3 regions of the Noviherbaspirillum sp. FW303-A3 genome follow, and region 3 is predicted to be linked to each of the others. Evidence: riboswitches for the same ligand, from Rfam matches in the RefSeq annotation. Region 3 holds a riboswitch; each other region holds the start of a gene.
What was found. Region 3 has a riboswitch for cobalamin ahead of AC3WOY_RS11250 (cobaltochelatase subunit CobN). Riboswitches for the same ligand answer to the same signal wherever they lie in the genome.

Region 1 (2,197 bases), 2.9 Mb from region 3:
CTGAAGACGGAGTTGCGCACGCGGCTCTCGGAAAGCATTCAGGGCGCCGCGCAAGCAAATAACCTGGCATGAAGCCGTCGCGAGTTAGGTCGCATGTTCAGAAGGTCGGGCTTTGCAGCCCAACCTGCCATGCCGGAAAGGCTATTTCAGCCCCGGCCCATTATTGCCGCGTACTTCAATGGTCGCCTGCTGTTGGCGCAAGTGATCGATTAGCGTTTCGTCGGCTTTTGGCTTCTGGGCCCACTGATCGAAATACACCAGCTGGTCTATGGGCAGCCTGGGCAACCAACCTGCGCTTTCCAGTTCCGGTTTTTGGTAGAAATGACTGACATAGCCGAGACAGAGGTAGGCGACCGGGGTAATGCTACGGGGGATGCCGAGTGCATCCTGCAAGTCGTCCTGGTTGAAGATGCTCACCCAGCCCACCCCCAGGCCTTCTGCGCGGGCGGCCAGCCATAGATTTTGCACGGCACAGACACTGCTATAGAGATCCATGGTCCGGATATGGGTGCGCCCCACCACAACGGGGCCAGTGCGCTCGCGATCGCAGGTGATGCAAAGGTTGACCGGCGACTCGAGGATGCCTTCGAGCTTGAGGCTGCTGTAGATGTCGCGCTTGTTACCGTCGAACATCTGCGAAGCTTCGTCATTGGCCTTCTTGAATACGTCGTGGACCCTTTGCTTCACCTCCTGCGAGCGGACCAGCAGAAAATTCCAGGGCTGCATGAAGCCCACCGAAGGAGCATGGTGCGCTGCCATCAATACCCGGCTTAAAACCTCGTCGGGAACGGGATCGGGCAAAAATTGCCCACGCACGTCCCGGCGGCTGAAAATGGCCTGATAAACTGCGGCACGGGCCGCATCGGAAAATTGGTGTTCGGTCTGGATGGTCTGGTTTTCCATGGATTCCCCTTCAGGAAAAGTATCGGCTGCCGGGCCTTGCAGCCGCTGTCGATCTTCAGGCCGGTCTTCTGACTCGGATTCATCCGTGCAGAGCGCCTTCCCGACTCGCGCCAGTGGCATTCAGCTCTGCCCGTCCTCCTCACAGCGTTGGGCACGTGGCGGAATCGCACCGCCTTCCCGATTCTCCCTTGCGGGCACCTGAAGAAAATCTGCCGCAGCATATGTCCGCGGCGGGCCGAATGCTATTACACATATGACACGAGGGCAATACGGAGTGGATTTGACCAAGGAATCCAGCCGGCTTGTCCGGCTGGCTGCTTTCAATGCCGCTTGACGGCGTCAGAACTCATCCCATTCATCATTTGTCCCGGTCTTCAGTGCGACCAGCTGGCGGGGTTCCGTACGGCGTTGCGCGGCGACGGCCGTGCTGGAGGTGGTCTTGCGGCCCAGGTGCTTTGCGGGAGCGCGCATCTCCCGGACTGCCGGTTGATCGGACGGGACGCCGCCCGCGACCTTGAACACGCTGACGACACCCGCAAGCGATGCGGATTGTTCGCGCAGGGATTCGGACGCTGCAGCCGCTTCTTCCACCAGCGATGCATTCTGCTGTGTGACTTCATCCATCTGCGAGATGGCCTGGTTGATCTGCTCGATGCCGGCCGTCTGCTCGGTGCTGGCCGCCATGATCTCGCCCATGATGTCCGTCACGCGTTTGACGCTGTCGACAATCTCGGTCATCGTCGTGCCGGCCTGGTCCACCAGCCGCGATCCGGTATCCACCTTCTCGACGGAGTCGTCGATCAGCGCCTTGATTTCCTTGGCGGCCGAGGCGGAACGCTGCGCCAGGTTGCGCACTTCGGCGGCGACTACCGCGAAGCCGCGGCCCTGTTCGCCGGCGCGGGCCGCTTCCACTGCGGCATTCAGCGCAAGGATATTGGTCTGGAAGGCGATGCCGTCGATGACGCCGATGATGTCGACGATCTTCTTTGCCGACTCATTGATCGAACCCATCGTATCGACGACTTGCGAAACGACCGCTCCGCCCTTGCTTGCCACCTCGGAGGCGGACATCGCGAGCTGGTTCGCCTGCTGGGCATTGTCGGCGTTCTGCTTCACCGTGGAGGTCAGCTCTTCCATCGACGAGGCAGTTTCTTCCAGCGAGCTTGCCTGTTCTTCAGTGCGTGAGGAGAGGTCGAGGTTGCCGGTCGCGATCTGGCTGGAGGCCGAGGCGATGGATTCCGTTCCCTTGCGTACTTCCTGGACGATATTGGAGAGGCTGTCGCGCATTGCTTTC
Region 2 (2,197 bases), 2.0 Mb from region 3:
CACGGGTCAGGGCAGACTCGCTTGAGTCAACCTCTTCGTTGCGATGTTCGGCGATGACCTGGATCACATCCGTCTTGCCGATGGCGAAGTTGTTCTGCCAGCTGATGCTCTTCTGGGTCGTGTCGTACACCGGATTGCCAAAGGACGCGACGCTGGAGCTGTAGTCGTTCGACTGCGAAAGCTGCACATGGCTGTCCCAGTTGGGAAGGATTTTGTTCTTTGCAAAGACACTATAGGTCGCCACTTCATAACGCGAGCGGTCGTCCATCCTCGGACCGGAATCGAATTGCGTCTTGAGCAGGTTACGCAGGAAAGTGGCTCCGACTTCATGACCTTGCGCAAGCGCATAGCTGAACTGTCCGCTCGCGCTGCTGCTACGATGGCCGTCACGATCCCTATTGAAAGAAAAATTCCCCGGCTTGGTCGCCGAGAAGCCGTCGGAACGCTCATGGGCCGCGCGGATCGCGTAGCGGAAACCTTCGCTGGAACCGGACACGCCTGCTTCGGCGCTGCGCGTGCCGTAGGTGCCTGCGCCGACAGAGGCACTCGGTGCCGGCGCGCCGTCACCCTGCTTCGTGAAAATCTGGATCACGCCGCCAACGGCATCGGCGCCGTACATGGTGCTCAACGGGCCGTAAACGATTTCCACGCGGTCGATCTGGGACAAGGGAATCGCATTCCAGCTCGCGCCGCCGCTGGTGGCTGAACCGACGCGTACGCCGTCAATCAGCACAATGTTCTGCTTGTTGTCGGTCCCGCGAATAAACACGGACGACTGGGTGCCCGGCCCGCCGTTGCGGGAGATCTCGATGCCGCGCTGGCGCTGCAGCACATCGGCGATAGAGGTGCCGCCCGACTTGGCGATTTCCTCAGCGGTAATGACAACGTTGTCGGCCAGGACTTCCCTGGCGATCTGGGGAGAACGTGTCGCGGTGACGACGACGGAATCGAGTTTCTTTTCCTGCGCGTAGGAGGAAACGGAAAATGCCGCGGAAACGGCGACAGCCATCGCAAGCGGTTTGCCTGCGCGCAGAAGAACGGGTGATGTCATGACAAGGTTCCAGAGAAAGACAACCAGCCCGCTTCCCCGCAGGCTGGATGAACAGAAGTCCGGACAGGTTTGTCGATCAGGAAACGAAACACGCCGCAAGGCATGCCGCTCGCATCGCGAAGATCCCCGTCCGCACACTTCCACCTGTTCTGGCCGGTATCCGGGCTGACAAGGCGAAGCGGCCGACCTTCCCATGCAGGCTGCACAGTGGCTTTGAAGGACGCTTGTCAATGAGGAATGCGCTGACGAGGCATTCCGGGTGACGCTTGTTTACCGTTGCGGGGGCAGCACACGTTAGCTTGCTGGCAAGCCTCGTGTTTCCCGTTTAACTGCGCGCATGAACATGCGCGCGGGCACCAAAACCTGCACATTTTAAGGCTTGCAATACAGACCGACAAGAAAAAGAGTCACTTGCCGTGATTGTTATTTATTTGGCAATCGACTGCAGTCAATTCGCCATAGGCGATGCGGTTCGGAATGCGGGCGGCAAGGGTCACCATCTCTTCCGGCGAGTTGCATTGTGTAGCGGCATGCAGCAGGCGTATCGTGCCGGCGTGAGCGACAACAATTGCGGCATTTGCCCGCTGTACGCACAGTTCGTCATGGAATGCGCGCACACGCCTCGCCACATCGAGCAGGCATTCTCCGCCGCCGGGTCGATAATGCGTCAGGTCGGCTGCCCATGCATCGACCTCGGTTCGAGGAATGTCATTCCAGGCCTGCATTTCCCACGCCCCGAAATGCATTTCAGCGAGGCGCGCATCGAATACAGGTTCGCCGCGGCCAAGCGCAAGTCTTGATGCAAGGTGACGGCAACGTTTCAAGGGACTGGAAAAGACGCCTGCACCTGCGGGCAAAGCAGGAACGAGTTGCGCCAGCACTAGATTCTGATGCTCTTCCTCGACCGGCAAATCGGTGCTGCCGTAACAGATGCCTTCTTGCACGACCGGCCGCGCGTGCCTGATAAGGTAGAGGCGCATTACCTTGCCGCGACGGCGAGCACGCCGAGATAGAACGCGACTTCGCTCAACTGCTGGATCGCTCCGAGGCAATCGCCGGTGTAACCGCCCAAGCGCCGAACGCATTTGCGCGCCAGCCACCATGCCGACAATGCAGCCGCGGCCGTACCTGCGACAAGAGCGCGCC
Region 3 (2,197 bases):
GGGAAGCGCTCGATATGGCCGGCAGACTGCGGCCCTATCACTTGCGCTGGCTCGAAGAGCCGGTATGGCCTCCCGAAAATGTCGCCGGCCTTGCACGCGTGCGCCGCGAAGGCGGCATTCCTGTTGCTGCCGGCGAGAATGCATCGACCCTGATGGAATTCCAGCACCTGCTGCAAGCGGAGGCCGTCGATTTCGTGCAGCCGAGTCCGGCAAAGATGGGCGGCATCACCGAATTGCGCAAGGTATTCGCATTGGCCAGCGCACACAACACGACCGTCATGGTGCACACGTTCTATGACGGTCCCGGACTGCTCGCCAGCGTGCATGCGAGCGCCGCACTGGGCGGTCCCAATGCGCTGGTCGAGTGGCGCTACTTCGACCTGGAGGCGCAGCTGTACGGCGACGCCATCATCCCCAAGCGCGGCGCCATCGAGGTGCCGCAGGGGCCCGGGCTTGGCATTGAGCCGGATCAGGATGTCATTCGCGATTACCGCATGACCTGACGCGGCAGCGGGTGAACGAGGGGGTATTGCTGATCCTGTCCACGTCTCCACACCCTGCGCGGGCATCGCGTAATGTTGCGTTATACTGCCGTCACTTTAGGTGACTTGCTCCTTGTTTGCGAGCGAGTGAAACGGGAAGCCGGTGACTCTGAGCGATCAGGCATTCCGGCGCAGCCCCCGCTGCTGTAAGCCTGACGACTCCGAAAACACCACTGTGCATTGGCATGGGAAGGTCGGGGAAGGATGAAGGCGAGCCAGAAGACCGGCCTGAAGCATAGCCGCACCAATCCCCGGGGTGATGGGAAAGGTTTCATTGATGTCTGCCGTCCGGCAGGCTCGCGTGAGCTTTTTTCTCCTGGCCTGGTGCCTTTCAGTACACCGTCAGAAGAATATGCCGGCCCGCTCAACCGACTTTCATTTCGCCCGCTATCTGGTCTGCGCCATCCTTCTTGCCGCAGGCGCGCAGAGCTGGGCCGCAACCTTGTTCGGAGTGGTAACCGAACGTGCGGCGCCAAACGCCATCGAAGCCGCACACCGTCACCTCGCAAGTCACCCCGATGATCGCATCGTGCTGCGCACGCCAGCGCAACTGATGGCCGCGAGCGACAGGCAGCTCGGCCAATGGATAGGACAGGCTGACAGCGTGCTCGCGGCCGCTGTTTTCGGCGACCCGGCGCGTCGTCTGAAGGATGCCCTGGAGCGCCATGCACGCCCGCACACTGCCGTGCTCGCCATGAATGGGGAATCCAGCTTGAACCTGATGAGCCGCAACCTCGGTGCGGATCGCTCCGGAAGCCTGGGCAACTTCCCCGCCGATACATTGTTCCAGCTGGCACAGGAAAACCCGCCCGTATCGGCCTTGCATGCAGCCGGCGCCCACCCGACAGCCCGCCGGTGGCTGGCCGCCCGCCAAGTTTGGCAGGCCTGGGGCAGCGAAAACATGGCGGCGCTGTTTGCTCATCTGCTCGACCCGCGGCAGTCGTTGCCGGTCCCGAAGCCGGAGCCGGCGTTGCGCATGCGCGTCGGCGGCAAAGAGTTCAGTGACACATCGGCGAGGAGCGCAGGGGCATCCCTTGGATTAGGCCCGATGCACAGCGTCGTGGTCTTGGACCTCGCCAACATGGATGCCGGCACGCCCGCTGCGCTCTGCCAACGCATCGAACAGCGCGGCCTGCCGTGCGTGCAGATCCTGACCCGTTGGGGAACGGCATCGCGCGATGTGCTGGAACGCTTGCCCGAGCTGATTGCACCGGCACGGCCCGCTGCGCTGATCGTATTGCAGGACTTCGTCGTAGGCGCCGCCGAAGGGCGGGAAGCGGTGATCGACGCCTTCAAGAAACTCGATGTACCCGTTTTCAAGGCCATCCGTCTGACTGAACGCAACGCAACCCAGTGGCGTCTGTCGCCGGACGGACTGCCTGCCGACTCCGTTCAGTATCGTGTTGCCCTGCCTGAATTGCAGGGTATCGGCCAGCCCGTCGTCGTCTCGGCGCTCGGCAGAAGCCGGCTGGATCGCGTGACGGGCATCGAGACACGCCCGCCCGTCGCACTGGATGCGGAAATCAACCTCCTCTCGGCGCGTGTCCATCGCTGGCTGACGCTGCGCGGCAAGGCAAATCGCGACAAGCGTATTGCCATCATCTATTACAACCATCCGCCTGGCCGCCAGAACATTGGCGCCGACAACCTCGACG

Region 1: another riboswitch for cobalamin. It lies ahead of bluB (5,6-dimethylbenzimidazole synthase); the one in region 3 lies ahead of AC3WOY_RS11250 (cobaltochelatase subunit CobN).
Region 2: another riboswitch for cobalamin. It lies ahead of AC3WOY_RS20515 (TonB-dependent receptor domain-containing protein); the one in region 3 lies ahead of AC3WOY_RS11250 (cobaltochelatase subunit CobN).

The regions. Positions count from the first base shown of each region.
Region 1 covers NZ_JBYTAZ010000001.1:5,203,311-5,205,507, forward strand. Annotated here, with positions in the region: gene AC3WOY_RS24860 (class I adenylate-forming enzyme family protein) at 1-72, shown strand, start outside; gene bluB (5,6-dimethylbenzimidazole synthase) at 142-903, opposite strand; cobalamin riboswitch at 945-1,120, opposite strand; gene AC3WOY_RS24870 (methyl-accepting chemotaxis protein) at 1,243-2,197, opposite strand, start outside.
Region 2 covers NZ_JBYTAZ010000001.1:4,270,735-4,272,931, reverse strand. Annotated here, with positions in the region: gene AC3WOY_RS20515 (TonB-dependent receptor domain-containing protein) at 1-1,051, opposite strand, end outside; cobalamin riboswitch at 1,186-1,427, opposite strand; gene AC3WOY_RS20510 (histidine phosphatase family protein) at 1,459-2,031, opposite strand; gene AC3WOY_RS20505 (adenosylcobinamide-GDP ribazoletransferase) at 2,031-2,197, opposite strand, start outside.
Region 3 covers NZ_JBYTAZ010000001.1:2,295,125-2,297,321, reverse strand. Annotated here, with positions in the region: gene AC3WOY_RS11255 (mandelate racemase/muconate lactonizing enzyme family protein) at 1-503, shown strand, start outside; cobalamin riboswitch at 585-788, shown strand; gene AC3WOY_RS11250 (cobaltochelatase subunit CobN) at 895-2,197, shown strand, end outside.